Regions from separate parts of the Streptomyces sp. DSM 106670 genome, predicted to be linked through region 3. Evidence: riboswitches for the same ligand, from Rfam matches in the RefSeq annotation. Region 3 holds a riboswitch; each other region holds the start of a gene.
The links. Region 3 has a riboswitch for cobalamin ahead of nrdI (class Ib ribonucleoside-diphosphate reductase assembly flavoprotein NrdI). Riboswitches for the same ligand answer to the same signal wherever they lie in the genome.

Region 1 (7,518 bases), 2.5 Mb from region 3:
CTCTCCCCCGCCTTGACCGCCTTGTTGCCCACGCCGATCGCCGCGTGGAGTGCGGCGCCGGTGGAGACGCCCGCGAAGATGCCCTCCTGCTGGAGGAGTTCGCGGGTGCGGGTGACCGCGTCGGCCGAGCCGACCGAGAAGCGGGTGGTGAGGACCGAGGCGTCGTAGAGCTCGGGGACGAAGCCCTCGTCGAGGTTGCGGAGGCCGTAGACCAGGTCGTCGTAGCGCGGCTCGGCGGCGACGATCTGGATGCCGGGGCGGTTCTCGCGGAGGTAGCGGCCGACGCCCATGAGGGTGCCGGTGGTGCCGAGGCCCGCGACGAAGTGCGTGATGGACGGGAGGTCGGTGAGGATCTCCGGGCCGGTGGTCGCGTAGTGGGCGCCCGCGTTGTCCGGGTTGCCGTACTGGTAGAGCATCACCCAGTCCGGGTGCTCCGCCGACAGTTCCTTCGCGACGCGTACGGCGGTGTTGGAGCCGCCCGCGGCCGGGGAGGAGATGATCTCGGCGCCCCACATGGCGAGCAGGTCGCGCCGTTCCTGCGAGGTGTTCTCCGGCATGACGCAGACGATGCGGTAGCCCTTGAGCTTGGCCGCCATGGCGAGCGAGATGCCGGTGTTGCCGCTGGTGGGCTCCAGGATGGTGCAGCCGGGGGTGAGCCGGCCGTCCTTCTCGGCCTGTTCGACCATGTGGAGCGCCGGGCGGTCCTTGATCGAGCCGGTGGGGTTGCGGTCCTCCAGCTTGGCCCAGATGCGGACGTCCTCGGACGGGGACAGCCGCGGGAGGCGGACGAGGGGAGTGTTCCCCACGGCCGCCAGCGGGGAGTCGTACCGCATCAGCGCATGCCACCGGCGACGGCCGGAAGGATCGTGACGTTGTCGCCGTCGCTGAGCTTGGTGGAGATGCCGTCGAGGAAGCGAACGTCCTCGTCGTTGAGGTAGACGTTCACGAAGCGGCGGAGCTGTTCGCCGTCGACGATGCGCTCACGGATGCCGGTGTGGCGGCTCTCCAGGTCGGCGAAGAGGTCGGCGAGGGTGTCCCCGTTGCCTTCGACGGCCTTCGCGCCGTCGGTGTAGGTGCGGAGGATGGTCGGGATGCGGACCTCGATGGCCATGGCGTGGGCTCCTGTCGAAAGCGGAGTGGTGGCGTGGGGCGCGCGTTTCTGCCCCCGCGCAGGGGGTGGTGCGTGTGGGTGGGCGCGCGGACCGCGCCTCAGGCCGGGCGGCTCACGGGCAGGCTGCGGTGGGACAGATCGCGCTCGCGAGCCTGCACAGGTCGACGTGCAGCCGCGCGACGAGCAGCGTGCCCGGCGTCTTGTTGCTCACGTCATGGGGAACCATGCGGGCATCGTATCGATTCCCTGTACGGAAACCCGAGTGCCGTCCCGCATGGTGGATGGTCGGCGACCGCTATGTGGACTTCTGCCGCACGGTGCGGTCCTGCGGGAGGTAGACCACCGTGGGTGCGCCGGTCTTCGGGTGGGTGCTGACCTCGGCGGCCACGCCGTACACCTCGCTCAGCAGCTCGGCCGTGAGGACCTCCGCCGGGGTGCCGGAGGCGACGACGCGGCCGGCCTGGAGGACGTAAACGCGGTCGCAGTAGTACGCGGCGAGGTTGAGGTCGTGCAGGGCGAGGAGGTTGGTGGTGCCCAGGTCACGGACCAGGGAGAGGATCTCCAGCTGGTAGCGGATGTCCAGGTGGTTGGTCGGTTCGTCCAGGACGACGAGCGAGGGTTGCTGGACCAGGGCGCGGGCGACCAGGGCGCGCTGGCGTTCGCCGCCGGAGAGGGAGGCGAACGTACGGGGTTCGAGTGCGGCGATGCCGACCCGGGCGAGGGCCTCGGTGACGAGGGTGGTGTCGGCGGCGGTGTCCGCCTCCCAGAACCGCTTGTGCGGGGCGCGGCCCATCGCGACGACCTGGCCGACGGTGAGCTCGAATCCGGCGTGGCCGTCCTGCGGGACGGTGGCGATGCGCTGGGCGCGGGCCTTCACCGGGAGGGTGGCGAGGTCGTCGCCGTCGAGGAGGACGCGGCCGTGGGTGGGGCGCAGGGTGCCGTAGACGCAGCGCAGGAGGGTGGTCTTGCCGCTGCCGTTGGGGCCGACGAGTCCGACGGTCTCGCCGTCGGCGGCGGTGAGGTCGACGGCGTCGACGAGATGGCGGCCCTCGCCGGTCCCGTACGAGAGGCCTTCGGTGCGCAGGGTGGTCACGGGTGGGCTCCCTCGGCGGAACGTACGTGTGTCGTCGTGCGGGCGCTCCGGACGGGGAAGGGCGTCGTGCGGCCGGTCCGGACAGGAAGAAGCCTCATGCCGGTGCTCCCTCGGGCCTGCGGCGCAGCATCCAGAGGAAGAACGGGCCGCCGGTCAGGGCCGTGAGCACGCCGACCGGGATGTCCTGCGGGGCGGCGAGCGTCCGGGCGGCCAGGTCGGCGAGGACCAGGAACACCGCTCCGCCGAGGGCGACCACGGGCAGCAGCGCGCGGTGGGCCGCTCCGACGACCATGCGGGCCATGTGCGGGACCATCAGGCCGACGAACCCGATGGCCCCGCTGTACGCGACGAGCACGCCGGTCATCAGGGAGGCGAGGACGAAGACGGCGGCCCGGAAGCGGGCGGTGTCGAGGCCGAGGACGGTGGCGCCCTCCTCCCCCACCAGGAGCAGGTCGAGCGGGCGGGCCAGGGTGAGGAGGACGGCGGTGCCGACGACCAGGGTGATCGCGGGGAGGGCGAGCATGTCCCAGCGGGCCGCGCCGAGGCCGCCGAGGGTCCAGTAGAGGACTTCCTGGAGGTGGTCGGCGCGGGCCGAGGTGACCAGGATCAGGCTGGTCAGGGCGGACAGGACGTAGGAGACGGCGACCCCGGCGAGGACGAGCCGGTTGGTGGTGAGGCCGCCTCCGCCGCGCGCCAGGGTGTAGACGAGCAGCAGCGAGAGCAGGGCTCCGGCGAAGGCGGCGGCGGGGATCGTGACGGTGGTGGCGAGGGTGGCGCCGATGCCGAGGACGATCACCAGGACCGCGCCGGTGGAGGCTCCGGAGGAGACGCCGAGGAGGAACGGGTCGGCGAGCTGGTTGCGTACGAGGGCCTGGAGGACGGTGCCGATGACGGCGAGTCCGGCGCCGACGACGATGCCGAGCAGCACCCGGGGCAGCCGCACGTCCAGGACGATCGTGCGGAACGGGCTCGCCTCCGCCCGCCCGGTCAGGATGTCGAGGACCTGGCCGGGCGGGATGCGGACGGAGCCGAGGGCGAGGGCGGCGAGCACGGCGACGGCCAGCAGCGCGGCGAGGACGCCGAGCACCAGGACGTAACCGAGCGGCCGCCGCGGTGCGGAGGCGCGGCAGCTCACGGGGTGGTGGCCGCCGGGTGGAGCTGGGCCGCGAGCTTGTCGACGGCGGCGGGGACGCGGACGCCGAGGACCGCGTCGGAGAGCGGCATGACCGCGAAGCGCTTGTTCTTGATGGCGGGGACGTCGGCGAGGGCCGGGTCGGTCAGGAGGCGCTTCTTCTTCTGTTCGACGGTGGTGGAGCCGTAGTCGTAGATCACGATGGCTTCGGGCTTGCGGGCGACGACGTTCTCCCAGGAGGCGTCGCCGAAGGCCTTGTCGAGGTCGGCGAAGACGTTGGTGCCACCGGCCCGCTCGATCAGCTCGTTGCCGATGCCCTTGCCGCCCGCGGTGAAGGCGGTCTTGTCGCCGCTGTCGTAGACGAAGACGGGGAGCGGCTTCAGGTCCGCCAGCTTCTTCGCGGTGGCGGCGTTGTCGGCCTTGGCCTGCTTGATCCAGGCCTCGGCGCGGTCGGGGACGCCGAAGGTGCGGCCGACCTCGCGGATCTCCTCGTAGAGGGTCTCCATCGGGGTGTCGGCCTCGGCGCAGCTCTCGGTGTTCAGCCGGGTCTCGATGCCGGACTTCTTCAGCGCCTCGCGGCCGCGCCCGTCGCCTGCCGCGAACGCGCTGGCGTAGCCGCCGTAGACGAAGTCGGGGTCGGCGGCGAGGACCTGCTCGTAGGAGGGGTACTCCTTGGCGAGGACCGGGACGGCGGCGTAGTCCTTCGCGTACTTCGGCAGGACCTGGTCGTCGAGGTAGGCGGTGCCGACGAGGGAGCTCTTCAGGCCCAGTTCCAGCATGATCTCGGTGACGTGCTGGTTCATGGTCACGACGCGCTTCGGCGGGGCCTGGTACGTGGTGGTGACACCGCAGTTCTTGACGGTGTACGGGAAGCCGTCGCTCGTGGACGCGGCTTCGGGCTCGGCGCTCTCCGAGGCCGAGCAGGCGGTGAGGGCGAGCGGGAGCAGCACGGCGGCGGCTATGAGCGCGGGGGTGCGCCGGGACATGGCGGGGCCTCTCCGGGGGATTTCCGCGTCCCCTGGTCGATGCGAGAAGGCGGCGGGCCAGTTCCTGGCTTCCGGGCCGCCCTCCGGCACGGAGTCGGAGTCCGTACGGGAGGGGGCCCGGTCACAGTGGCGGGACCGTGCCGGATTCGCACCGGCTTCCTGGTTCCTGCTGCCTTGTGGTCGGGTCTGGGGTGCAGTGTGCCAGACCCGTGCGGTGGGTCCGCGAGCTGCCCGGGTGCTCAGTACGCCTCGACGACCTGCACGTCTTCCTCGGTGATCTCGCCGTCCACGATGCGGTACGAGCGGAACTGGAAGGGGCCGGAGCCGTCGGTGTCGGCGGTGGAGACGAGGACGTAGTGGGCGCCGGGCTCGTTGGCGTACGTCACGTCGGTGCGGGAGGGGTAGGCCTCGGTCGCCGTGTGCGAGTGGTAGACGATCACGGGCTCCTCGTCGCGGTCGTCCATCTCGCGGTAGAGCTTGAGGAGGTCGGCCGAGTCGAACTCGTAGAACGTGGGCGAGCGGGCGGCGTTGAGCATCGGGATGAAGCGCTCGGGCCGGTCCGTCCCGGCCGGGCCCGCGACCACTCCGCACGCCTCGTCGGGGTGGTCGGCCCGGGAGTGGGCGACGATCTGGTCGTAGAGCGTCTGGGTGATGGTCAGCATGGCGCCAGGATAAGCAGGCGGGCCGCCGTGTACCGGTGGGTGGTACGCGACGGCCCGCATGCTGGACGCCGTCGGCCTTTGGGGAGGCCGGGGCGGTCCGGGAGGAAGGGGGCGGTGTGGGGCCCGCCGCCCGGGTCAGTGGGTGCCGGAGGTGGCCTTCCCGGTCTTCTCCGGGGTGCGCGCCTGGAGCACCCGGTAGGAGACGAAGAGGATGAGCGCCCACAGCGGTGCGCAGTAGAGCGAGATCCTGGCGTCCTCGTCGATCGCCATCATCACGATGACCATGCCGATGAAGGCGAGCGCGAACCAGCTGGTGTACGGCGCGCCGGGGGCCTTGAACGAGGACTGCGGCAGCATGCCCGCGTCGGCCATGCGGCGGTAGCGGATCTGGCTGATCAGGATCATGATCCAGGCCCACATGCCGGAGATGGTCGCGAAGGAGACGACGTAGTTGAACGCCTCGCCCGGCCACTGGTAGTTGATCCACACGCCGACGAGCATCAGGGCGGCGGAGAACGTGGTGCCCACCAGCGGCAGGCCGTTCTTCGTCAGCTTGGTGAAGGCCCGGGGGCCCTGGCCGTTGAGGGCGAGGTCGCGGAGCATGCGGCCGGTGGAGTACATGCCGGAGTTGCAGGAGGAGAGCGCCGCGGTGAGGACGACGAAGTTGACGATGGCGGCGCCGATGCCGAGGCCCATCTCCTCGAAGGCCTTCACGAACGGCGAGACGCCGGGCTTGAAGGTGGACCAGGGCACGACCGACAGGATCATGATGAGCGCGCCGACGTAGAAGACGGCGATGCGCCACGGCACGGTGTTGATGGCCTTGGGCAGCACGGTCTTGGGGTCCTTGGACTCCCCGGCGGTGACGCCGACGAGTTCCACGGCGAGGAAGGCGAACATGACGATCTGGAGCGTCATGAGCGTGCCGGTGATGCCGTTCGGGAAGAAGCCGCCGTCGTTCCAGAGATTGGAGACGGTCGCGGTGTCGCCGGCGTCGGAGAATCCGACGGTGAGGACGCCCGCGCAGATCAGGATCATGCCGATGATGGCGGTGACCTTGACCATGGAGAACCAGAACTCCAGCTCACCGAAGAGCTTCACGGAGATCAGGTTCGCGCCGTAGAGAATGACGGTGAACACCAGGGCGGACAGCCACTGCGGAATGTTCCACCAGTACGTCATATAGGTGGCCGCGGCGGTGACTTCGGTGATTCCGGTGACGACCCAGAAGAGCCAGTACGTCCAGCCGGTCACGAATCCGAAGAACGGGCCGATGAATTCCCGGGCGTACTCCGAGAAGGAGCCGGAGACGGGGCGGTACATGAGGAGTTCGCCCAGTGCCCGCATGATGAAGAAGATGACCAGGCCCGCGATGACGTAGGCCAGGATGAGGCTGGGCCCGGCCCGGTCGATGGCCTTGCCCGCGCCGAGGAAGAGCCCGGTGCCGATGGCTCCGCCGATGGCGATCATCTGAATCTGGCGAGCTCCCAGACCGCGCTGGTATCCCTCGCCGCCGGCTCCGGCGTCCCCGGCATTGCCGCCGGGCTGACCCTTGTCGACCTGTCCCTCGTCGACCTGCGCCGATGTCATGGTGGTGCGCCTTTCTCCACGCCGATCCGCGCCGTAAAGGCTGCGGATCAGGTCCTGATCCCCCCGGATATGGATGGAGTGCGACCGGCGTTCGGCCGGTTTGTAGCGCCCCCGGGAACAGGGGTGGCGTCCCCGGGCGGTCGTGAAGATTTATCACGGCCGTCACGGGACACCGTGGGACATTCTGTGGTGTACACCACAGGCATAAGGGAACATAAAGCCCCGACCGGAACGAATGACCCGAATGACTTGGGTGGATCGTTACTCGGATCTGAGCGTCCGTTGAGCGAACAGGAGCCGCCCACCCCGGCGGGGTGGGCGGCTCCTGTTTTCCGGAGGCTGCCTACGGCATCAAGGTCTCGACCAGGGATTCCTGGAGTGCGCCGAGCCAGAGGTAGGCCATCACCATGGGCTTGCGCGGATCGCTGTCCGGGAGGCGGTAGAGGGAGCCCTCCTCGCCCTGGTCCTCGTCGGCGACCTCCAGCCGGGTGCCGATGGTCAGGCGCAGGTCGTTGAGGGTGCCCAGCCAGCTGCGGCACTCGTCGCCGGTGAGGGTGAGGACCGCGCCGCCGTCCCCGACGGGCGAGAGCGCGTCCAGGGTGCGCACGGCGGCGACGGCGTCGTCGCGCTTGCGCGAGCGCAGGTCCATCTCGGTGAAGCGGCGGAACTCCGCGGACAGCGCGCGCAGCTCCTCCTCCGGCGTTCCGCCGTCGACGGGCCGGTCGGGGCCGTTGTAGGCGTCCGGGAAGAGCCGGGCGAGCGCCGGGTCGGAGGGCGGCTTGCTGGGGCCCTCGGCGAAGAGGGCGGCGAGCGGGTCCTCGCCCTCGGCGGGCTGGTCGCCCGGGCCGATCAGTTCGAGCAGCTGGACGACGAGGGAGCGCAGGATGGAGATCTCGACCTCGTCGAGCGCGACGGCCGCGCCGCCGCCTGGGGTGGCCTCGAAA
Region 2 (7,518 bases), 1.2 Mb from region 3:
TCCAGCCGTGCGGCGGCCGCGTCCACCGACGAGGTCGGCGGCAGCGCCACCTCCGCCTCCTTGCCCCGGAAGGTGACCAGACCGACCTTGTCCCGCCGCTGGTAGGCGTCCAGCAGCAGTGACAGCACGGCCCCCTTGACCGCGCTCATCCGCTGCCGGGCCGCCATCGACCCGGAGGCGTCCACGACGAACAGCACGAGGTTGCCCTCACGCCCCTCGCGGGTCGCCTGCCGCAGATCGTCCCGGCGCACCACGAGCCCGCGCCCGGCACGCCCGCGCGCACGCTGGTGCGGGGCGGCCGCCTGCACGGTCGCGGCCAGGTGAAGCTTGGTCAGCGACCCCTGCGGGCGGCGCGCGCCGGTCGTACGCCCGTGCTCGGTACGGGCCCGGGAGCGCCGCCCGGCAGCGCCCTCGCCGAGCCCCGGCACGCTGAGCATCTTCGTCCGGAACGGCTCGGCGGACGCCACCGGCTGCTGCTCGGCCCCGGTGGACCGGCCGGGCGCGTCGGGGGCGCCTTCGGGAGCCTGCGACGGCGTGTCGCCGTCCTCGCCGCCCTGGCCCTGCGGCGGCGTACGGTCGCCGTCGGCCTGCGGCGGCAAACCCCCGCCGCCACCGCCGTCATCGTTCCCGCCACCATCAGGGTCGGGGTCGGGCCGGTCATCGTCGTCGTTGTCGTCCTGCGGGCCGGCCTCGTCCAGGGTCTGGTCGAGCTTGTCCTCGTCCAGGCCCGGCGCGTCGAAGGGGTTGCGGCGACGCCGGTGGGGGAGCGCGAGGAGCGCGGCCTGCCGCACGTCGTCGGCGGTGACCTCCTCGCGCCCCGCCCAGGCGGCCAGCGCGGTGGCGGTACGGGCCATCACGATGTCGGCCCGCATGCCGTCCACCTCGAACGCGGCGCAGGTGGCGGCGATCTGCCGCAACACGCCGTCGCCGAGCACGACGCGGGGCAGCAGGGCGCGCGCATCGGCGATCCGCCGCCGCAGGGCGCTCTCCTCCTCGGCCCAGCGCGCCGCGAAGCCCTCGGGATCGTCGTCGTACGCGAGCCGGCGCCGCACGACCTCGACCCGCTCGTCGGTGTCCCGGGACGCGGCCACCTCGACGGTCAGCCCGAACCGGTCCAGCAACTGCGGCCGCAGCTCGCCCTCTTCCGGGTTCATCGTGCCGACCAGCAGGAACCGCGCCGCATGCCGTACGGAGACGCCCTCGCGCTCCACGTACGAGGCGCCCATGGCCGCCGCGTCCAGGAGCAGGTCCACCAGGTGGTCGTGGAGCAGGTTGACCTCGTCCACGTACAGGATCCCGCGATGCGCGTCGGCCAGCAGCCCCGGTTCGAACGCCTTCACGCCCTCCGAGAGCGCCCGCTCGATGTCCAGCGCCCCCACGAGCCGGTCCTCGGACGCGCCGACGGGCAGCTCCACGGTCCGCGCGGCCCGCGACACACCGGCCGCCTCCGCGTGCGGCCCGTCGGGACACGCCGGATCGGGCGAGACCGGATCACAGGAGAACCGGCACCCGGGCACGACGGCGACCTCGGGCATGAGGGCGGCCAGCGCACGCACAGCGGTGGACTTGGCGGTCCCCTTCTCCCCCCGCACGAGCACCCCACCGACAGCCGGACTGACCGCGTTCAGCAACAGCCCGAGCCGCAGGTCGTCCTGCCCGACGATCGCGGTGAAGGGATACGGCGTACTCACAAGGCCTCCTGGTCGACATGAACAACAGCTGCTTCCCCAAGCCCGCGGGGCGTTGCCTCCGCGGACCGGGCACCATCAAGCCCCTCGTTCCTGCGGGCTTCTCCCGGCGCCTCCGGGGGAGCCATTTCCAGCCCCTCCGGCGATTGAGGAGCGGGGTCCGGGGCAGCGCCCCGGCTCTCCGGAGCCCCCGCACCGAACGACGGCGCCCCCGGCGGCACGAACGGCAACCCGGACGGCGCCCCGCCCTCGATCAACCGCCACAACGCATCCGTATCCGCATGCTCCTCCACCAGATCCCCCAGCCGATCCAGCTGCTCCTCCCGCAACACCCCGAACCTCGTGTCCGGCGCGGGAACGAACCGCCGCCCGGCGGCCCGGGCCACCTCCACCAGGAACCGCCGCCGGAACGCATCGCTCTCCAGCGACCCGTGCCAGTGCGTCCCCCACACCGCCCCCACCCGGCACCCGTCCAGGAACGGCTCCCCGCCCCGTACATCGGCCACCCCGTGGTGGATCTCGTACCCCTCCACCGGCTCACCCAGCGCCGAACCGACCGGCCGCGCCAGCGTCTTGGCCCGGTCGAAGCGAATCCGTACGGGAAGGACCCCCAGCCCGTCCACGACCCCCGCCCGCGACTCCACCTCGTCCTCGATCCGCTCACCGAGCACCTGGAACCCGCCGCAGATGCCGAGCACCGGCCGGCCCTCCGCCGCGCGCCGCACCAACGCGTCCGCGAGCCCCCGCTCGCGCAGCCAGGCCAGCGCCTTCACCGTGCCGCGCGTCCCGGGCACGATCACCAGATCCGCGTCGGCCAGCTCATCGGCCCGGTCCACGAACCGCACGACGACGCCCGGTTCGGCGGCCAGCGCGTCCACGTCGGTGAAGTTGGACATCAACGGCACCGCGCAGACCGCGACCCGCAGCACGTCCTCCCCATGGGGCGGCGCCACGACCGACTCGCGGACCGCACCGCGCAGGGACACCCGCAGGCCGTCCTCCTCGTCGATGCCGAGCCCGTGGGCGTACGGCAGCACTCCGTACGTCCGCCGCCCGGTCAGACCGTGGAGCATGTCCAGCCCCGGCTCCAGCAGCGAGACGTCGCCCCGGAACTTGTTCACCAGGTAGCCCGCGACCAGCGCCTGATCCTCCGCGCTCAGCAGCGCCGTGGTCCCGAAGAAGGAGGCGAAGACCCCGCCCCGGTCGATGTCCCCGACCACCAGCACGGGAAAGCGGGCGGCCCGCGCGATCCCCATGTTCACGATGTCGGTCCGCCGCAGATTGATCTCGGCGGGGCTTCCGGCTCCCTCGCAGATCACCGCGTCGTACGTCGCCCGCAGCTCCTCCAGACACCCCGTCACCGTCCCGAGCAGCGCCTCCTGACGCCCCCCGTGGTACCCCCGGGCGCTCATCTCGCCGACCGGCTTGCCCATCAGGACGACCTGGCTGGACCGGTCGCTGCCGGGCTTCAGCAGCACCGGGTTCATCAGGGCCGTCGGCTCCACCCGGGCGGCCTGCGCCTGCATGGCCTGGGCCCGCCCGATCTCCGCGCCCTCGCGGGTCACGAAGGAGTTGAGAGACATGTTCTGCGCCTTGAACGGCGCGACCTTCACGCCCCGGCGCACCAGCCACCGGCAGATGCCCGCCGTGACGACGCTCTTGCCCGCGTCCGATGTGGTTCCCGCGACCAGCAGTCCGCCGCTCATGCCCGTCCCCGCCTCTGTCCTGTCGACGACCGTCCCGCGACCGCACGCCCGGCGGCCACGCGCCCCGCGACCAGCCGGCCCACCACGCACACGCCGAGGGCCAGCGCACTCACCCGGCGCGACAGCCGCACCGCGCGTTCGATGTCGGCGCTCCGCACGTCCCGCCCGGACTCGCCGTTCAGGACCGGCCGGTGTTCGACGCGCCCCGCGTACGCCAGCGTCCCCCCGAGCCGTACGCCGAGCGCCCCCGCGAACGCGGCCTCCACCGGCCCCGCGTTCGGGCTCGGATGGCGCCCCGCGTCCGCCTTCCAGGCGCGTACGGCCTCCGAGGGCCGCCCGCCCGCCACGACGGCCAGCGCGGCCGTCAGCCGGGCGCCCGGCCACCCCGCGAGGTCGTCCAGGCGGGCCGAGGCCCAGCCGTAACGGCGGTGGCGGGGCGACTTGTGGCCGACCATCGCGTCGAGCGTGTTCACGGCCCGGAAGCCGACGAGCCCCGGCACCCCGCCGATCGCCCCCCACACCAGCGCGCCGACGACGGCGTCCGAGGTGTTCTCCGCGACCGACTCCACCACGGCGCGAGCGATCTGCGGCCCGTCCAGGGAGTGCGGATCACGCCCGCACAGGTGCGGCAGCCGCTCCCGGGCCACCTCCAGGTCCCCGGCGGCCAGCGCGCCCCCGATGGCACGGGCCTCCCGGCCCAGCGACGTACCGCCGACGACCGACCACGTGGTGGCGGCCGTCAGCGCGACGGCGAGCGCGGGGCGTCCCCGTACGGCACGGGCGGCCAGTGCGGCGGCCCCCACGGCGCCTCCGGCGCACAGCAGGGTGTGCAGCGCGCCCCGGCCCCGGTCGTCACGCCACAGCAGGGACTCCACCCGCGCGGCGGCCCGGCCGAAACCGGCGACGGGATGGCCCCGCCGGGGGTCGCCCAGAGCCGCGTCGGCGATCAGCCCGGCGGTGGCGCCGTACGCGAAGACACGGTCGGCACGCACGGTTCAGCCCGCCGCGGGCAGAGGCGTTCCGGCACGAAGAGGTACGGGACGAGGCACAGGATGCGGCGCACGGCGGCCGGGCATGGCGTATGTCCTCACTCAGGGTCCGCGCCCTGGTTCGACGTGACCGGCGACAAGAGTCTCCTGGCTTCCCGGATCCGCAGTTCCCCCGGCCTTCCAGCCCTCGTCGAGAGGGCCGTGACATCCGGTGTGGGGGAGTGCTCCCCGGTGACAGTGGCGGGACCGCGCCGGATTCTCACCGGCTTCCTCTTCTGTCGCCGTAAATGGCTCCGGCAGTCCACCACGCTGCGAGAACGGCAGTCAACTTGCTGTTGACCTGCGGAGCTCCAGTGTGCGCAGACGCACATCGGGCCGGACACACGAGGTGTGTCCGGCCCGAGGAAGTGCGGTGGAACGGGGTCAGGCGACGATCAGATAGATCCCGTACGAGACCGCCGCCACGCACAGCGCGAAGCAGGCGTACGCGCCGGTGCGCGCCAGCGCCACCGATCCGCCGGAGGCGCTGCTTCCGGCCGTGGCGGACTGCTTGGAGAGGGCGACGATGCCCAGGGTGAAGAGGCCGACCAGCGCGACGGTGACCACGAGGCTGACACCGAAGACGGAGGCGAGAGCTGCCCAGTCGATTTTCATGCGGATCTGTCCTTACACCGTGGCCGGCGGCCGGGCCGGGTCGTCGGGCGCCGTGGCCGGAGCCGGGATGGTGGTCATGAGGTCGGAGGCCGGGACGCCGACGGGCGGCGGCTGGACCGCGGCGATGGCGGTGGTGACGACGCCCTGCGGCTCGTCCTCGCCGACGGCCGCGTCGTTGACGTTGGTGTGGTCGACCGGCTGGCGGCGCGAGGCCAGCCAGATCGCGAAGGAGCCGCCGATGAGCAGGATCGCGGTGACGGTGATGCCCCAGGTGCCCTGCTTGGTCAGGAACTCGGCGCCCGCGCCGACCAGACCCGCGGCCGGCAGGGTCAGACCCCAGGCGACGAACATCCGGGTGGCGGTGGACCAGCGGACCACGCCCCCCTTGCGGCCGAGGCCCGCGCCCATCACGGCACCCGAGCAGGACTGGGTGGTGGAGAGCGAGAAGCCGAGGTGCGAGGAGGCCAGGATGACGGTCGCCGCACTGGTCTGGGCGGCGAAGCCCTGCGGCGGCTTGAGGTCCGTCAGGCCGCTGCCCATGGTGCGGATGATGCGCCAGCCGCCGAGGTAGGTGCCGAGCGCGATGGCCACACCGGCGGAGACGATGACCCACATCGGCGGGTTGGAGCCGGGGGCGAGGACGCCGCCGGTGACCAGGGCCAGGGTGATGATGCCCATCGTCTTCTGGGCGTCGTTGGTGCCGTGGGCGAGCGAGACGAGACCGGCGGAGGCGATCTGTCCGGCCCGGTAGCCCTTGGCCGTCGACTTCAGCTGGTTCGGGTCGGTGACGTTCCGGTTGATCCGGTACGTCAGCCGCGTGGCCAGCATCGCGGCGAGGCCGGCCACCACCGGTGCGGCGATCGCCGGGAGCAGCACCTTGGTGACCACGGTGCCGCCGTTGATCGAGGACCAGCCGGCCGACATGACCGCGGCGCCGATCAGACCGCCGAACAGGGCGTGGGAGGAGCTGGAGGGCAGGCCGACCAGCCAGGTCAGGAGATTCCACAGGATGGCGCCGACGAGCGCCGCGAAGATGACCTCGGTTCTGAGGCCGTCCTCGTTGACAATCCCGCCGGAGATCGTCTTCGCGACCTCCACCGACAGGAACGCGCCGATCAGGTTGAGAACGGCGGACATCGCCACCGCTGTCTTGGGCTTCAGTGCGCCGGTCGAGATGGTGGTGGCCATCGCGTTGGCGGTGTCGTGGAAACCGTTCGTGAAATCGAACACGAGAGCTGTTACGACAACAATCGCAAGCAGCAGCGTGATGTGTTCCATTTACCCAGGCAATCGTTCGACGTCAGTGGCTCGTGGACCGTAGGCAACCTGGGTGAACGGAAGATGAACTGGACAGGGCGTTGCGGTGACCCCAAACGGAGTGGGCCGCTTCCGCTTGTGTGCGGGAGAGGTCACGGGATGCCTGTGGGGTGCGGCGTGGACTGCCCTTTGCCGCCCGTTGGCGAACATTTTGACCGGCTGTTCGGCACCCGGAAGAGATCCCCGTCACTGCCCGCGTGACGTTCCGGTTGCGCGCCTTCGCGCCTACGCTCGCCCCATGAGCGAGCAGCACCCGGAATCCGTGGCAGAGACCTGGCGGGACGTCGTCGCGACGGCCCGCCGCAGCGCGGCGGACGGCCTGGTCGTCGGCACCTCGGGCAATGTGTCCGCCCGGGTCGGCGATCTGGTCCTGGTGACGCCCAGCGGGGTGCCCTACGACCGGCTCGGACCCCACGACGCGGTCGGCGTCGACCTGGACGGCCGGCAGGTCATCGGGGAGCTCGGGCCGACCAGCGAACTCCCTCTCCACCTGGCGGTCTACCGCTCCACCGACGCCGCCGCCGTGGTCCACACCCACGCCGTGCACGCCACCGCCGTCTCCACCCTCGTCACCGAGGTGCCGCTGATCCACTACGCGGCCGCCATCCTCGGCGGCCCGGTCCGCACCGCCGCCTACGCCCGCTACGGCACCCCGGAACTGGCCGACGCCATGCTCGAAGCCCTCCAGGGCCGCACCGGCTGTCTGCTCGCCAACCACGGCACCGTCACCCACGGCGACACCCTCGACCAGGCCTACGAACGCACCGCCCAACTGGAGTGGCTGTGCCGCCTCTGGCTCACCGCGAGCTCCGTGCCCGGCCGCACCCCGGCCCTGCTCGACACAGCCCAGCTGGCCGAGGTGACCGAGGCGCTCAAGGGATACGGCCAGCCCGGCTGACCCGCGCCCCGCCCGGACGGCCCCCGTCCGCTGGCAGTCCGTCACCCGCGCCACGACACTGAAGCGGTGCGCCCGGTAACCGCGACGGCAACGGCCGTCACCTCGATCCTCGGCGTCGGTGCGGCAGCGGTCGCGGCCGGCCGGTACGCCAGCGACGTCGCCCTCAAGGCGACGCCCGGACGTCCCCTCCCCGCCGACCGCAGGCTCACCGTGCACGCCACGGCGGCCGGGCAGGTCACCCTGACCCGCTCCTTCTCGGCGCTCCG
Region 3 (7,518 bases):
CGTCGACTGGCAGTGATGTGGGTCACTCTGCCTCTTTGCTATGTTTGCGCGAATTCACGCTCTGGTGGGCTCCGTTGGAAGGTTCGCTGGTGGTGAGGTTGGCGTTCAGTGGCGCGGGGTGGTTGTCGTTGCTGGATAAGCAGTCGGGAACATCTGTATGTCACCAGGGTTTCGCTCTGGGTGACATTCTTCGGGTTGCCACTGCACGCCAGCGCGCTCGGGATCGTCGTTGTGGTGAAGGCGCACTCCGGCGCACTCCCGGGCACTCCAGCCGCTGCCCGGACCTTTCCAGGAGAGGGGCCAACGCCTGTGACGACCCAACTCGTAGGTGCCCTGACGATCCTCGCCCCGGTGCCACAGGCCGTCGGTGCCGGCTCCGAGCCCGTGCTCGGGCGTCTCGTTGCCGCCGGTGCGCGTACCGGTGTCGGCGAGATGATCCGTCACGAGCGGGGGGTCGGCCGGTGACCCGAAGCCGCAGCCGGAAGACTCCCGCCGCGCCTGCCGTGACCGCAGCCGACCGTCCGGACCTCTCCATCGGCGACCGGGTTCGAGCAGCTGCACGCGAGCTTCCACCGCAGTGGGCCAGGAGAGCGGGGGCTGTCGGGGGCGGAAGGCGCTCCTCCGCATGTCGCTGTCCACGTGGGCGGTGGACAGCGCGGTCTGAATCGACGCTAACGACCTTTCGCCCACAGGGAGGACGACAGAATTCGGCGTACAGCCCGACTCGTCTGCCGCCACCTGCGGTTTTGCCTCAGGAAGGGCCTCTGACCTGTGTCGGAGGCCCTTCCTGATCTTTCAGCAGCTTGCTGCGTTAGGCGGCGAAAAGTCCCTCGGAAGTCCCTGGGGCAGAGCTGAAAGTCCCTGAAAAGTCCCTGGGATGGAGAGGGGGAGGGACGACTCGCGAGGGCCGCTCGCTCTTCTGTCGCCGTCGACCTCGACACAGACACAGCGAACAAGGCACTGGCGATCGGCCGCAGCATGGATTCCGCGCTGGTGAAGCGGGCGCGTAGCCGGTCATGCTCCTCGATAGGAGATCATGTTGCCGTCCGGCCGGTATCTTTGGTCCAGAGTGCCGTTCATGAAGACGGGTTGCCGTTCGTTGAGCAGAGTGCCCATGGTGCCGTCGACCTTGCCGACAGAGATCGACCACATGCCAGCGTAGGAGCCCCTTCGTCTACGACGTCAAGGTCGACCTGCTCGACGGTGCCCGTGTGACGGTTCCGGCCCCGCGGACGACGAAGGCGTTTGGGTCGCCGGGGACGAGGGCTGAGTGATGTCGAACCCGAAGGCGCCATAGCCTCCGGTGTGGGTTCCGGCCTGGGTGCCCTTGACCCACAAGGTGGGGGAGAAGTCCACCGCGCCGAAGTTCCGCTGGATGTGGCGCCCGGTCCAGTCCGCCGGGACCATGAAGGTGCGTGCTACCAGATCCGGTCGTACGCGGTGGGATGCCGCATGACGCCCGACAGCGGTCAAACCGCAGAGGGGCGCATATCTGAATCAGAACGGAGACGCCGTGACTGACTTCCCCGGAGACGGCGAGCCCATCGAAGCCATACCGACGCTGTACAGCGGCACCACCTTCCGTTCTCGGCTCGAAGCCGACTGGGCCTGCACCCTTGACACCCAAGGCATCCGCTGGCAGTACGAGCCCGAACAAATCACCCTTCCGTCAGGGGTGCATTACTTGCCGGACTTCTGGCTGCCCGAGATCGGGACATGGCTTGAGGTCAAGGGGCCAGCGACCCCCCGCAAGGAAAAGGCCGTCGAGTTGGGCAAGGCGCGAGCCTGCGGTTGTGACGGCCCCTGCTCCTGTGCGTGGCCCGGTGGAGAGATGGTCCTCCCTGGCTGGGTCGCGGAACGCACCCACGGCGACATCAACGTGGCGCGCAGCCGGTCGGGCTACGCCAGCTGGGCCGCCGCTCACGGGCCCAGCGCGTACTTCGCGTTGTGTCCCTGGTGCGGGCTCAGGCAGTGGATCACCCTGCGCCGTCCGTGGCAGTGCCGCGCCTGTTGCCGCGATCTGGAAAGCGAGGAGCTCTACCAGCCCCACGACCGTGTGCTGCCTTTCGGGGGCGGCTCGGGGTGGTCGCCTGCGGACACGGTGGCCATCCGCAGGGATATCGCCGATCATATAGCTGAGGCAGAGGTCGCCGAGTCGGACTTTCGCTGGGAGGCCCTGTACGAAGAGTGAGGGCGCGGAAGCGTAGTGCTCGCGCATTCGCGGGTGAAGGTCCACCCTCGCCCGGCACCGACCTGACACCGCGCGGCCGTCACGAGGCGACGGCACTTCGGCAGCTCCGAGGCCGGCCGGGGCGGAGCTGGACCCCGCGGGTCTGGAACAGATCCGCGCGCCCGGCGCTTCCATCACTTGGCGGCCCGAATACCGCGGGGGCGTCTCCGCCGAAATTGGCTCATCATCCCCGCCGCAGACCAACAGGCCAGCGAGGGCGCGATACTTCGACCTGGACACACTGTGCGCGTGCCTGGCCGTTCCCATCGATTTGCTCGGTAATGCGGTACACGTCGTCGGCCACCAGGCGTTCGGTGTTGGCGGCGTACGCTTCACCGTTTCGGTGGCCGCACCCGGACATGAGGTCGATGACGACGCGCAGCCCATCCGATCCGGAGGCCTTAATGGCGTGAATTTCTTCGATGGTGGGGATGGTTATCGGATTGGGTACGTACTCTGGCGGGACGACGCCATCGAACGGATCCTCGTCCATGCCGCCTCGGCGAAGCGCGTCAAGGAGGATTTTCTTGAGCGTGTCCAAGGCGTTCTGTTGCGTGGCGAGCCCGACCCCCCGGTCTTCCATGGAGAGAATGAAGTCTTCGATGGCCGTGGAAGAAAAGGTGTTGACGCGACGGGAATCGAGAATCGGTAGGATCTGGCTGTCCAGGAGTTGATTCACCGTGCGTATACTGCCGGCCGCGTAGTGCCGCTGCCGTGGGAGCCATGATGCGGCGTACTGACCGAACCGCTGCTTCCCTATTTCCCGCTTCAGTTCGGCTTGCTGGATGGGTGTGCGACGCTTCTCGCTGTAGATGGCCGTCAGGCGGTCGAGGGCGTCATCCTGTGTCGGGAAGCCCGACTCTTCCACCTGACGCCCCGAGCTGTTGCGGAAGCGAATGGTGTACAGGTGTGAGCAGCGGCCCTGGTGCTTGCAGGCGCAGGACTTGAAGAAGTTGCCCATGCCGCGGACAAGTTTGGTCGCCAAGGTGTGCCCTTTCCTGACTTATGCTGGGTGTTTGCTGACCTGGGGTCCCACAGCATGGCCCTGACCTGCGGCCGCACCAAACTGGAGGACGTTGATCAGCATCTTCATGTCTGTCTCCTAACGAACGTGGCAGAGGCCTTGTCGAACCGCGTTCTCGCCGGTGCCTCGGTGTGCGCCGCGGGTGAGTGATCGGGGTCGGTCGGTGCGTCTCTCCACGATCCTGCCGACAACCCGTGTCCGACGCCATCCGCGGAACGAGTTGCGGAGTTCGATGCGGACACGTATTGCGAGGTGATTACGCCCGTTCGGCTGGTGGATGCGACGCGTGCCGTGGAAGAGGAATTTCTCTCCGGTAGCGTCGGCGGAAACGCAGGTCACAGAAGTGACATCTGTTGGTTTCCGGCTTTGCGAGGCGTGTTCCCATGACCCTGTCCATTCGTAACCAGCTGCCCGGCACCGTCACCGCCGTCACCACGGGCGAAGCCATGGCGTCGGTGAAGGTGCGCCTGGCCGGTGGTCAGCACATCACCGCTGCCATCACCGCCGACGCGGTCAAGGACCTGGGCCTGGCCGAAGGATGCGCGGTCAGGGCCCTCGTGAAGTCGACCGAGGTCGCCCTCGCGACCGGCCCGGTCGAGGGAGTCTCCATCCGCAACCAGCTCACGGGCTCCGTCACCGACGTGACGACGGGCGGAGCCATGGGCTCCGTGAAGGTCTCCGTCGAGGGAGGCGAACTGACCTCGGCCATCACCAAGGACGCTGTCGAGGACCTGGGCCTGAAGGTCGGCACCTCCGTCGTCGCCCTGATCAAGTCGACCGAGATCTCCCTCGCCTCCGCCTGAGGCCCTCCCGGCGGGGTTCAGGAGGCCCGGGGCGAGATGGGTACAGTGGATCTCGTTCAAGAGGGCAATCCGCCTCGGTGGCTCACATCTGACAGGTGAAGCCCGGATCTGATCTCGCTGATGCGGTTCTCCGCCGGGCACGGTTGCCACCATGCGATGGGTGAGGTGTGCGGTGCGAGGTGAAGCCCTTCCTCCGGGGCAGCGCGAGGCCAAGGGGTGGCCGGTCTCCCACTACGGGCCCGTGCCCAAGTTCCGGGCCGACCGCTGGAGCCTCCAGGTCTTCGGCGCCACCGCGACGGGGGAGAAGCACTCCTGGACGTTCGAGGAAGTGACCGCCCTCCCCAAGGCCACGATCACCGCTGACCTCCACTGCGCCTCCGGCACGTCGACCCTCGGGCACGAGTTCTTCGGGGTGCCCGCCTCGGTCCTCCTGGAGCTCGCGCCGCCCGCACCGGACGTCACCCATGTCATGGCCTGGGCGGAGTACGGCTACAGCGCCAACCTGCGCCTCGCCGACTTCACCTCCGACCGGACGCTCATGGCCACCCACCGCAACGGCGAATCCCTCACCGCCGAGCACGGCTTCCCCCTCCGGCTGGTCGTGCCCCACCTCTACGGCTACAAGGGCCCCAAGTGGCTGCGCGGCATCGAGTACATGACCCGGGACCGGCGCGGGTTCTGGGAGGAACGCGGCTATCACAACATCGCCGACCCCTGGACCGGGCAGCGCCACTCGTACCAGGAGGAAGAGCGGCCCCAGGGGTGACTGACCCGGTACGGGTCGCGCCGTCGAGCCGCTCACGCAGGAGTTAGGTATACCTAACTTTTCCACGCAACACAACATCTGGGGTTGCGTGCATCGCCAACCCTCCAGATGTAGTGTTGGCGTTGCTGGTGGTTCGCGGGGCGCAGTGGCGTCCCGCGAGGCAAGAGGGAACCCGGTGAAAATCCGGGACTGCCCCGCAGCGGTGAGCGGGAACGACCGCCGTCACACGCACTGGGCCCGAGAAACGGGCCCGGGAAGCGACGGCCACTAGGTGTTCTGGCGTACGTCGGAACAGGCCCGCGAGTCCGAAGACCTGCCACCGGCGCGTGCATCCGTCTGCGGTGCGCGCGCTTCGAGGCCCCGAGGGAGGGTCGCGTGGCCGTCGTACGGAGCCGGGCCCGGCATGTCTTCCTTCGCGCCGCCCCGCTCTCCGCCTCGCGTGCCGCCGCTCCTCTCCGGTCCTCGGACGACGGAGACAGGAACGAGCGAGAGGAGGCGGCGACCGTTGAGCGGTCTGATCTATTTTTCCAGTGTCTCGGAGAACACCAAACGCTTCGTGGAGAAGCTGGAGTTGCCCGCCACCCGCATCCCCCTGCACCCGCGTCGCGAGGGCATGCCCGAGGCCACCGGGCCGTACGTCCTGATCGTGCCGACCTACGGCGGCGGTGAACGCGCCGGAGCGGTCCCGAAACAGGTGATCCGCTTCCTGAACGTCGAGGCGAACAGGGCGCTGCTGCGCGGAGTGATCGCCTCCGGGAACACCAACTTCGGCGTGGACTACTGCCTGGCCGGCCGGGTCATCTCGGCGAAGTGCGGGGTCCCGGAGCTGTACCGATTCGAACTGCTGGGCACGGACCGCGATGTCCGTGCCGTGAGGGAAGGGCTGCGGAAGTTTTGGACACGACAGGAACCCTTGGCACGGCCGAGGGCATGAGCACCATCAGCACGACGATCACCGCACCGCTCACCGCGCCGCCCGCCGGGCGTGAGTCGGTCGGCACCCGCCGGGACTACCACGCGCTCAACGCCATGCTGAACATGTACGACTGCGACGGCCGCATCCAGTTCGACCAGGACCGCGAGGCCGTCCGGCAGTACTTCCTCCAGCACGTCAATCCGAGCACGGTGGAGTTCGGGTCGCTGAAGGAGAAGATCGACCACCTGATCGGCAACGACTACTACGAGGAGGCGCCGTTCCGGCGCTACGACTGGAGCTTCCTGGAGGGCCTGTACCGGCAGGCGTACGCCCACGGGCACCGCTTCCGTACCTTCCTCGGGGCGTTCAAGTACTACACCTCGTACACGCTCAAGACGTTCGACGGCTCGCGCTTCCTGGAGCGGTACGAGGACCGCGTCGTCGCCACCGCGCTCTTCCTCGGCGCCGGGGACGAGCAGCTGGCCTCCGCGCTGGTGGACGAGATGATGTCCGGCCGCTTCCAGCCCGCGACGCCGACCTTCCTCAACGCGGGCAAGGCACAGCGCGGCGAGCTGGTCTCCTGCTTCCTGCTGCGCGTCGAGGACAACCTGGAGTCCATCGGACGCGGCATCAACTCCGCCCTCCAGCTCAGCAAGCGCGGCGGCGGAGTGGCGCTGCTGCTGACGAACCTCCGTGAGCAGGGCGCGCCGATCAAGAAGATCGAGAACCAGTCCTCCGGTGTCGTGCCCGTGATGAAGCTGCTGGAGGACTCCTTCAGCTACGCCAACCAGCTCGGCGCACGGCAGGGCGCGGGCGCGGTGTATCTGCACGCCCACCACCCCGACATCATGCGGTTCCTGGACACCAAGCGGGAGAACGCGGACGAGAAGATCCGCATCAAGACCCTCTCGCTCGGCGTGGTCGTGCCCGACATCACCTTCGAACTCGCCAAGCGCAACGAGGACATGCACCTGTTCTCGCCGTACGACGTCGAGCGCGAGTACGGAAAGCCGCTCTCCGACCTCTCGGTCAGCGAGCACTACGACGACCTGGTCGCCAACCCCCGGATCCGTAAGTCCGTGCTGAGCGCGCGGGAGTTCTTCAAGACGATCGCGGAGCTCCAGTTCGAGTCCGGCTACCCGTACCTGCTGTTCGAGGACACGGTGAACCGGGCCAACCCGATCCCCGGCTGGATCAACATGTCCAACCTGTGCTCGGAGATCCTCCAGGTCAACACACCCAGCACCTACGACGCCGCGGCGAACTACGAGACCGTCGGCAAGGACATCTCCTGCAACCTCGGCTCGCTGAACATCGCCGCCGCCATGGGCTCCGGTGACCTCGGCACGACGGTGGAAACCGCCGTACGCGGACTGACCTCCGTCTCCGACCAGTCGGACATCGACGCCGTGCCCTCCGTGGCCCACGGCAACGAGCGCTCGCACGCCATCGGCCTGGGCCAGATGAACCTGCACGGCTACCTCGCCTCGCAGCGCATCCACTACGGCAGCGAGGAGGGCGTCGACTTCACGAACCTGTACTTCTACGCCGTCGCCTTCCACGCCCTGCGCGCCTCGAACCGGATCGCGATCGAACGGGGCACCGCCTTCGACGGGTTCGAGCACTCCGCGTACGCCGACGGCTCGTACTTCGACAAGTACACCGAGCGTGCCTGGGAGCCGGCCACCGACCGGGTCCGCACGCTCTTCGCGCAGGCCGGTGTCCGGCTGCCGACCCAGGACGACTGGCGGGAGCTGAAGGCGTCCGTCCGGGCGCACG
Region 4 (7,518 bases), 7.4 Mb from region 3:
GGTACGGACATCGGACAATGGGATCTCCAAGACCAGGGGGTGGGGGAGATGTACGGATCCAGGAGTGCCGCGTTACGCCGGGCGCGGTCGGCCGCGCTCATCGGGCTCGCGATGGCGGCCTCGGCCGGCTGCTCGGGCGGCAGCGACGGTGAGGGCGGCGGGAAGAACGGCGAAGGGGCGGAGCTGACCGCCCGCCCGCCGGGGGCCCACAGCTGGACCAGCAGACCGTGCGGCCTCCTCTCCGGCGCCGCGCCCGCCGACGGCTTCACCCTCGGCAGCTCCACCGACTCCGCCTCCCCCGACGCCCGGGAGGACATCGGCGAGAACGGTACGCGGCCGCTCTACCGCCGGACCGGCTGCCTCACGGACCTCAAGGCCCCGGACGGCACGTTCTGGAAGCTCAGCACCACGGCCCGGGTGTACGAGAACACCGGGCCCGCCCGCCACGCCTACCGCGTCAAGGAGGATCTCGACCGCGCCCATGGGCGCGGACCCGAGAAGATCCATGACACCGCCTACGCGTTACCGGAGGACGACCAGGGCCGCCCCGGCCGCACCCTCCTCCTGTGGAACGGCGACCTCGTGCTCACCGTGTCCGCGTACGCACCGCACGGCAGCACGGAACACGACGTACAGAAGGACCTGGAACGCATCGTCGGCAACGCTGCGCGCCGCACCGAGGACGGCCTGCGCGATCACGACGCCTCCTCCCCCGCGCCGCGATGACCTCCATGGTCCGGCTCGGTGCCGCGGATCAGACGTCCGGCCGGGCGTTCGCCACCCGGTCGAGCCACTCCTTCATCAGCGCCGCCTCGGCGGTGCTCAGGCCCGCCCCGTGCTCCTTCCGCAGCAGAGCGCTCAACCGGGCCGCCGCCGTGGGCACTTCGGCGGCCGGCGGCACGTCGGGCGACGCGCTCGGTGACATCTCCGGCGAGACGTCCGGTGTGAGCACCGTCGCGTGCAGCGCGTCACGCACCCGTCTGGACACCTCGATGTCGTCGAACGTCGCGGGACGGGACACCAGCATCAGCGCCACCCCCACATTGGCCGACATGATCATCTGGGCGGCGAGCTCGGGCGCGACACGTATCCGGCCCCGGGCGGCGGCCCGTTCGAGGTCCCCGGTCAGGATCCGGTGGGACTCCAGCGCCGCGGCGGGCGGTGTGCGCATCGCCGGCGAGTTCATCAGCCGGTAGAGGTTGCGGTTGTCGAGGGCGAAGGCGACGTGGCTGTCCCACCCCCGGCGCAGGTCCTCCACCGGGTCCGTCGTCTCGCCGCGCTCCCTCTTCGTCGCCAGGTACTTCTCGAAGCCGTGGTCGACGACGGCCGACAGCAGGCCTTCCTTGTCGCCGAAGTGGCGGTAGAGGGCCGGAGCGCCCACCTTCGCCGCCTCGCACACGGCGCGCGTGGAGATATCACCGTCGGGCGACTCCCTGACCAGTGTGGCGGCCACTTCCAGGATGCGGGTGCGGGTGCTCGTACTCACCGGACGGACGCTATCAAGCGGCACGGCGGCGGTCAGACGATGCCGCCGTTGGCCCTCAGCACCTGGCCGTTGACCCAGCGGGCCGGGCCGGCGAGGAAGGAGACCACCTCGGCTATGTCCTGCGGGGTACCCAGCCGCTCCAGCGGCGGCTGGGCGGCCATCCGTGCGACGGTCTCCTCGTCCTTGCCGTCCAGGAACAGGGCGGTGGCGGTCGGCCCCGGCGCGACGGCGTTGACGGTGATGTCGCGGCCGCGCAGCTCGCGGGCGAGGATCAGGGTCATGGCCTCGACGGCGCCCTTGGTCGCGGCATAGGCGGTGTAGCCGGGCAGCGCCAGCGACAGCACCGAGCTGGAGAAGTTGATGATGGCCCCGCCCTCGCGCAACCGCCGCGCGGCCTGCTGGTCGACGACGAACGTGCCCCGGATGTTGGTGCGGTGCATCCGGTCGAGCGTGTCGAGTTCGAGCTCGGCCAGCGGCGCGAGCGCCATGACCCCCGCCGCGTGCACCACCACGTCGACGCCGCCGAACGTCTCCTCGGCGGCGTCGAAGAGCGCCGCGACGGCGACCTCGTCGGCCACGTCCGCCTGCTGGGCGAAGGCCTCACCGCCCGCGGCGGTGATCGCGGCGACGGCGGCCTCTGCCTCGGTGTGGTTGCCCGCGTAGTTGACGACGACCGCGAAGCCGTCGGCGGCGAGCCGTTCGGCGCTCTCGCGGCCGATGCCCCGGGAACCCCCGGTGACCACGGCCACCCGACGAGGGGCGTCACCAGCGCGTGCGGGCTGCGCGGAGGACGCGGATGCCGGCGTCGGCGTCGATACGGATGTGGACTGTTCGGTCATGGCAGTGCTCCTGGCGACTGGGGTCGCGGCGGTCCCGTGAAACCCGACGAGATCAACGCTAACACCATCGCAGTAGCGACGCTACCCCACGATCGTAGCAACGCTAATAAACATCGCTACCCTGCATTCGCCCGGCCCGCACACGACGGAACCCGCCGGGCAGGCCCCGGCGGGTTCCGTCGTGTGCGTCGGTGCGATCCGCTCAGTTCACCGCACTCGCGGTGCGGGGCGTCGCAGCGCGGGCCACGGGGGTCAGAAGACGTTCGGTGAGGTAGCCGAAGACCACTCCGAAGACGCTCCACAGCGTCGCCTGGACCGCGAGCGTCGAGAGCCGGAACTCCCACAACAGAGTCGCCGGGAAGTCCTTGCCCACCTCGTCGAAGGAGGGCAGGAAGGCGTAGGCCAGGCCGATCAGCAGAACGAAGCCGGCGACGGCCGCGGTGGTGGCGTTCCAGTTGCCCAGGCGGGGAGCGAGCCGTTTGCCGATGATGACGGCGGCGACGGCCAGCAGCACGCTGAGGGCGACCATCAGGAAGAACAGGGTGGTGCGCTTGCCGATGGTGTCGGGGTTGCCGACGGCGGGCGGGTTGGCCGGGTACTTCAGGAACGGCACGACGTAGACCGTGAGCAGGGCGGCGCCCGCGATCAGCGCGGCCGTGGCCCGGGGGCCGAAGTTGCCGATGCGGCCCAGCGCGTAACAGAACACGAGGGCGGCGATCCCGCCCACGGCGACGCCGAAGACCAGGACGCCGGTGGCGAGTCCGCCGGTCGCCTGCATGGTGCGGCTGACCAGCTCCTCACCGCCGCCGTGGTCGTGGCTGTGGGCCTCTTCGAGGGCGATGGCCGCGTCCACCTGGGACTCACCGAGGAAGTAGGCGACGGCGAGCGCCAGCGCGCCCGCGATCAGGCCCGCGAGCATGCCGCGCACGAGCAGAGCTCTGACAGATATGGAGTTCACGATGGTTTCCTGGTTTCTCTTGCTTCCCGTGTCCGCTGATTCCCTGCTGATTCAGGTGCCGCAGGTGCGTCAGTGGCAGGGGAAGCCGAGCAGGTGGCGGCCGTCGTGGACCCACTCGTGGACGCCTTCGCCCGAGATGAGCGCGGTGGCGCCCTGTTCGGCGCCGACGAAGTACAGCAGGACGAGCATGAGGATGCCGAAGAAGACCGCCCACGGGGCAATGGCCTTCGCCGAGATCGGAGTGATCGCGGATGTCCCGGTTGCGGGAACGGCGGACTGTGCCATCGCAGTACCTCCTGTGGGAACACGCGTCCCTGTCGTGGTGCCTCGGACGAAGGTGCCGGGTCTGACTTCCCCGCACGGATGCGGGTTCACAGTGGCGCGACCGTGCCGGATTCTCACCGGACTTCCGTCACACCCTCGTCATGGTCGACGTGACCATACCGCCTGTACGCAGGCGCCGCCATGGTCCAATCTGCGGAGCCGCGGAGCACGGATCCCTTGGGGCCGCAGGGCTTTGGGGCCCGTGGTGAAGGAGTGAGGGCAGGAACATGACAGTACGGGTGATGTTGATCTCACCGGCGATGAACGCGGCACTGCGGGAGGCCCGCTTCGACGGCGACGCTCCTCTGGACCGGTCCGGCCGGGAGCGCGCGCGGGCCGCGGCCGGCGCGGTGCCGGAAGCCGGGCTCGCACTGAGCGGTCCCTCCGAGCGGTGCCGCGAGACCACCGCCGCGCTCGGCCTGGCGGCGCGGGCGCGGACCGAACCGGCCCTGGCCGGCTGGGACCTGGCGCGCTGGGCCGGCCGCCGTCTCGACGAGGTGGCCGCCGCCGAGCCCGCACAGCTGGCCGCCTGGCTCGACGACCCCTCGGCGGCGCCGCACGGCGGCGAGTCGCTGCACGACCTGGTCGGGAGGACCGGCAGATGGCTGGACTCCCTCGGCGGACCGGACGCACCCGGCACGAGCTTCCTGGCGGTGGCCGAGGCCGCCGTCGTCCGGGCGGCGGTCGTCCATGGTCTGCGGCTGCCGGCGGAGGCGTTCTGGCGGCTGGACGTCGCCCCGCTGACGCTGACCGGACTCAGCGGCCGGTCGGGCCGGTGGAACGTGGGACTGGGCCGCCCCCTGACCGCTCCCCCGGTCGACTGAGCGTCACGCCGCGTCGCAGCCCCGGCAGACCGGCCGGCCGGGCGAACGTCAGACCGCGTTGCCGTCCCGCCAGTCGGGCCGGACCAGCACGGCCGTGGCGACGATGCCGTCCTCGATCCGCCAGAGCCCGTGCAGCGTCGTCGGCAGCGCCGGGTCGGTGAGCAGCAGCCGGGCGGCGAAGGAACCCTCGGCGGCCACACCGCCCCGAGGACCGTCACCGCTGCCCGGTTCATCGGTCCGATGGAACGTCAGGTCGGCCTCGGTGAAATCGAGTTCGAGGCCCGTGACCGGATACCAGGTCTTGAAGACGCTCTCCTTGGCGCTGAACAGGACCCGGTCCCAGTGGATTTCGCCCGTGCCGTCTTCGTCCGAGCCCTCCGGCGCGGGCGGGCCGATCCGCTCGCGTTCGGCGGGCAGCGTCACCAACTCCCGTACGCCGCTGGGGAGCGGGGCGTGCGGTTCCGCGTCGATGCCCAGCGACAGCACGTCCTTCGCACGGGCCAGCGCGGCGGCCCGGTACCCGTCGCAGTGGGTGAGGCTGCCGACGATTCCCTCGGGCCACAGCGGTCGTCCCCGGTGCCCGTGGAGCACGGCCACCGGCGGCAGGCCGAGTCCGGCCATGGCCCGCCGGGCGCAGGCGCGGGCCGTCGCGAAGTCGTTCCGGCGTTTGGCCACGCTCTTGGCGATCAGCGCCTCCTCCTCCGGGAAGAGGGTTCCGTCCGGGACGCTCTCCGCGCGGGTCGCCGCACAGGAGACGTCGGCGGGGAGCAGCAGCTCGATCACGAGGCGCCTCCGGGGGTGTGCGGTCGTGCGGACGGTTCGGCGCCGGTCCGGGCCGGTGGGGCGGGGTCGCCCTCGTACGGGAGGATCTGCCGCAGCAGACCGCGCGGGTGTCCCCTCTCGCGCCACTCCCTGGGGTAGCCGATGGAGACCTCCTCGAAGCGCACCCCGTCGTACCAGGTCGTCCGGGGGATGTGGAGGTGTCCGTAGACGACGGCGGTGACGTTGAAGCGGCGGTGCCAGTCGGCGGTCAGTTCGGTGCCGCACCACTGCGCGAACTCCGGGTACCACATCACCGACGTGGGTTCCCGCACCAGCGGCCAGTGCCCGGCCAGGACGAGGGGTATCTCGGAGTCGTGCTCCGCGAGCCGGCGTTCGGTCGCGGCGACCCGGGCACGGCACCAGTCGTCCCGGGTCGGATAGGGGTCCGGGTGGAGGAGGTACTCGTCGTTGCAGACGATGCCGGACTCGTGGGCGACGGCGAGCGACTCCTCCTTCGTGTGCGTTCCCGGGGCGCGGAAGGTGTAGTCGTACAGAAGGAAGAGCGGTGCGATCGCCACCGGTCCGTCCGGGCCCGGCCAGAGCGGGAAGGGGTCTTCCGGAGTCGTCACCCCGAGCTCCCGGCACAGCTCGACGAGGTGGTCGTAGCGGGCCTGGCCGCGCAGCTGGACCGGGTCCTTGTTCAGGGTCCACAGCTCGTGGTTGCCGGGGGTCCAGATCACCTTGGCGAAGCGCTCGGCGAGCAGTGCGAGCGCCCACCGGATGTCGTCGGGCCGCTCCGCCACGTCGCCCGCGACGATCAGCCAGTCCGCGTCGGTCGTCGGGTGCAGGGACTCCACGAGGGGCCGGTTGTCGGTGACCGCGGCGTGCAGGTCGCTCACGGCCAGCAGCCGGCCCGCGCCCTGCTGTCGGTGTCCGTCGCCGGGGGCGGGAACGGCGGCGGGAGCACCGTGCGGTGCCGAGTCGCTCGGAGGAGTCATGGGCAGCTGATTCCTGATCTGTCGGCGGTCGTCCGGCTCCGTCCGCACGGTGGGAGCCCCTGGGTACGTAGCCTCTCACGCTCCCCTCGCGGTTCCCCCGGGGTTTCGGAGGGTGGGCACGTCGGCCCGGGGCGGGGTCGCGGCCGAGGACGTGGCGTCAGTCGGCTTCCGTCCGGCGGGAGTTCAGTTCGTTCACCGCGCCGAGCGCGTCGCCGACCGTCGTGTAGTCGACGGCGATGAAGGTGACCGGGCTGCCGCGCTCGGCCTCGCAGGCCCGGGTCCGCTCCAGGACCCAGTCCCGGGCGTTGACACGGCCGGCGTCCAGGCGGCTGCCGCCCGCGTTCGTGATGAAGTGGTTGAGGAGGAAGAGCTGCTTGCCGGTGCCGCCCCGGTGCGGCGCGCAGGTCATCTCGGAGGGGTTCCGGAAGGCGAACGGGGTCTCCATCCCGTACCGGTAGAAGTTGCGGTACCAGGGCGCCGGTCCGTCGGCCTTCTCGGCGAACACCACCAGCCGGCGGCCGCTGTCGATCATCTCCCCCAGCGTCGGCCACGGAGCGTCCGGGTCCGCCGCGGGGGTGTGCAGGAGGTCGTCCAGGCCGGCGGCGCGGAACGCCTTCTCGGTGTCCTCGGGGCTGATGTCGTCCTGGACGATGAGCGTCACGATCTCGGTGGGGTGGGCGCGCAGCCAGTCGCCGATGTCCTCCAGGGCCGGGACCAGTTCGATGGCCCCGGCGCGGCAGACTCCGTGGCAGAGCCACAGGCCCTCGCGCGGCGGGTTGACCTTGTCGATGGCGCCGGAGATCAGGCGGCGCTGCTCGGGGGTGAACTCCGGGGAGTCGAGGCGCTCGGCGATGTCCTGCGGGCTCTCCCAGCGGTACGTGTCGAGCTGGAGGGCCCGGACGCCGGTGTTGAGCTGGGTGGCGATGTCGGGGTCCTGGAGGGGGCCGATGAACCGGTCGGCCGTGGTGGACATGGCGTTGTGCGAGGTCAGATAGGCGGCTTCGTCGTAGCGCAGTTCGCACAGGCGGCTGCTGCCCAGGCACTGGCGGGGTGCGGACGGGCCGAACACGGGCGGCACGACCAGTACGCCGGCGAGTGCGGCGCAGGCCACGCCCGCCGCCGTCGTACGGACCGCCGTCGGGGTCGGCATCCGGCTCGGGCGTACGAGCAGCGCCCAGCCCACGCCCGTGAGGAGCGCGCCGCCGACGAGGGCCGCGAGGGCGGCGCCCAGACCGGTGGCCGCCATCTGGTCCACGGCGTTGCGCTGGAGGTCGTCGACGAGCGCGGTGACGCTCGGAGCCCAGGAGGACGGAACGGCGAGCAGGCG

Region 1: it holds a riboswitch for cobalamin, as region 3 does, so the genes downstream of both, ACSMXR_RS12645 (ABC transporter substrate-binding protein) here and nrdI (class Ib ribonucleoside-diphosphate reductase assembly flavoprotein NrdI) in region 3, are expected to answer to the same signal.
Region 2: it holds a riboswitch for cobalamin, as region 3 does, so the genes downstream of both, ACSMXR_RS06540 (cobalamin biosynthesis protein) here and nrdI (class Ib ribonucleoside-diphosphate reductase assembly flavoprotein NrdI) in region 3, are expected to answer to the same signal.
Region 4: it holds a riboswitch for cobalamin, as region 3 does, so the genes downstream of both, ACSMXR_RS34190 (CbtB domain-containing protein) here and nrdI (class Ib ribonucleoside-diphosphate reductase assembly flavoprotein NrdI) in region 3, are expected to answer to the same signal.

The regions. Positions count from the first base shown of each region.
Region 1 covers NZ_CM147704.1:2,848,334-2,855,851, forward strand. Annotated here, with positions in the region: gene ACSMXR_RS12620 (PLP-dependent cysteine synthase family protein) at 1-833, opposite strand, end outside; gene ACSMXR_RS12625 (MoaD/ThiS family protein) at 833-1,111, opposite strand; gene ACSMXR_RS12630 (putative leader peptide) at 1,224-1,337, opposite strand; gene ACSMXR_RS12635 (ABC transporter ATP-binding protein) at 1,407-2,204, opposite strand; gene ACSMXR_RS12640 (FecCD family ABC transporter permease) at 2,299-3,339, opposite strand; gene ACSMXR_RS12645 (ABC transporter substrate-binding protein) at 3,336-4,322, opposite strand; cobalamin riboswitch at 4,361-4,543, opposite strand; gene ACSMXR_RS12650 (M67 family metallopeptidase) at 4,562-4,984, opposite strand; gene ACSMXR_RS12655 (amino acid permease) at 5,120-6,574, opposite strand; gene ACSMXR_RS12660 (DUF2017 domain-containing protein) at 6,918-7,518, opposite strand, start outside.
Region 2 covers NZ_CM147704.1:1,499,721-1,507,238, reverse strand. Annotated here, with positions in the region: gene ACSMXR_RS06550 (putative cobaltochelatase) at 1-1,691, opposite strand, end outside; gene ACSMXR_RS06545 (cobyric acid synthase) at 1,688-3,394, opposite strand; gene ACSMXR_RS06540 (cobalamin biosynthesis protein) at 3,391-4,386, opposite strand; cobalamin riboswitch at 4,507-4,688, opposite strand; gene ACSMXR_RS06535 (hypothetical protein) at 4,807-5,037, opposite strand; gene ACSMXR_RS06530 (inorganic phosphate transporter) at 5,050-6,315, opposite strand; gene ACSMXR_RS06525 (class II aldolase/adducin family protein) at 6,593-7,252, shown strand; gene ACSMXR_RS06520 (alpha/beta hydrolase) at 7,319-7,518, shown strand, end outside.
Region 3 covers NZ_CM147704.1:333,673-341,190, reverse strand. Annotated here, with positions in the region: gene ACSMXR_RS01430 (hypothetical protein) at 1,015-1,152, opposite strand; gene ACSMXR_RS01425 (PDDEXK family nuclease) at 1,514-2,191, shown strand; gene ACSMXR_RS01420 (hypothetical protein) at 2,415-3,215, opposite strand; gene ACSMXR_RS01415 (TOBE domain-containing protein) at 3,638-4,057, shown strand; gene ACSMXR_RS01410 (molybdopterin-dependent oxidoreductase) at 4,230-4,823, shown strand; cobalamin riboswitch at 4,935-5,158, shown strand; gene nrdI (class Ib ribonucleoside-diphosphate reductase assembly flavoprotein NrdI) at 5,329-5,757, shown strand; gene nrdE (class 1b ribonucleoside-diphosphate reductase subunit alpha) at 5,754-7,518, shown strand, end outside.
Region 4 covers NZ_CM147704.1:7,729,479-7,736,996, reverse strand. Annotated here, with positions in the region: gene ACSMXR_RS34210 (hypothetical protein) at 49-726, shown strand; gene ACSMXR_RS34205 (TetR/AcrR family transcriptional regulator) at 755-1,486, opposite strand; gene ACSMXR_RS34200 (SDR family oxidoreductase) at 1,519-2,325, opposite strand; gene ACSMXR_RS34195 (CbtA family protein) at 2,528-3,283, opposite strand; gene ACSMXR_RS34190 (CbtB domain-containing protein) at 3,353-3,568, opposite strand; adenosylcobalamin (AdoCbl) riboswitch at 3,614-3,708, opposite strand; gene ACSMXR_RS34185 (histidine phosphatase family protein) at 3,835-4,431, shown strand; gene ACSMXR_RS34180 (4'-phosphopantetheinyl transferase family protein) at 4,480-5,214, opposite strand; gene ACSMXR_RS34175 (metallophosphoesterase family protein) at 5,211-6,191, opposite strand; gene ACSMXR_RS34170 (phosphoinositide-specific phospholipase C-related protein) at 6,349-7,518, opposite strand, start outside.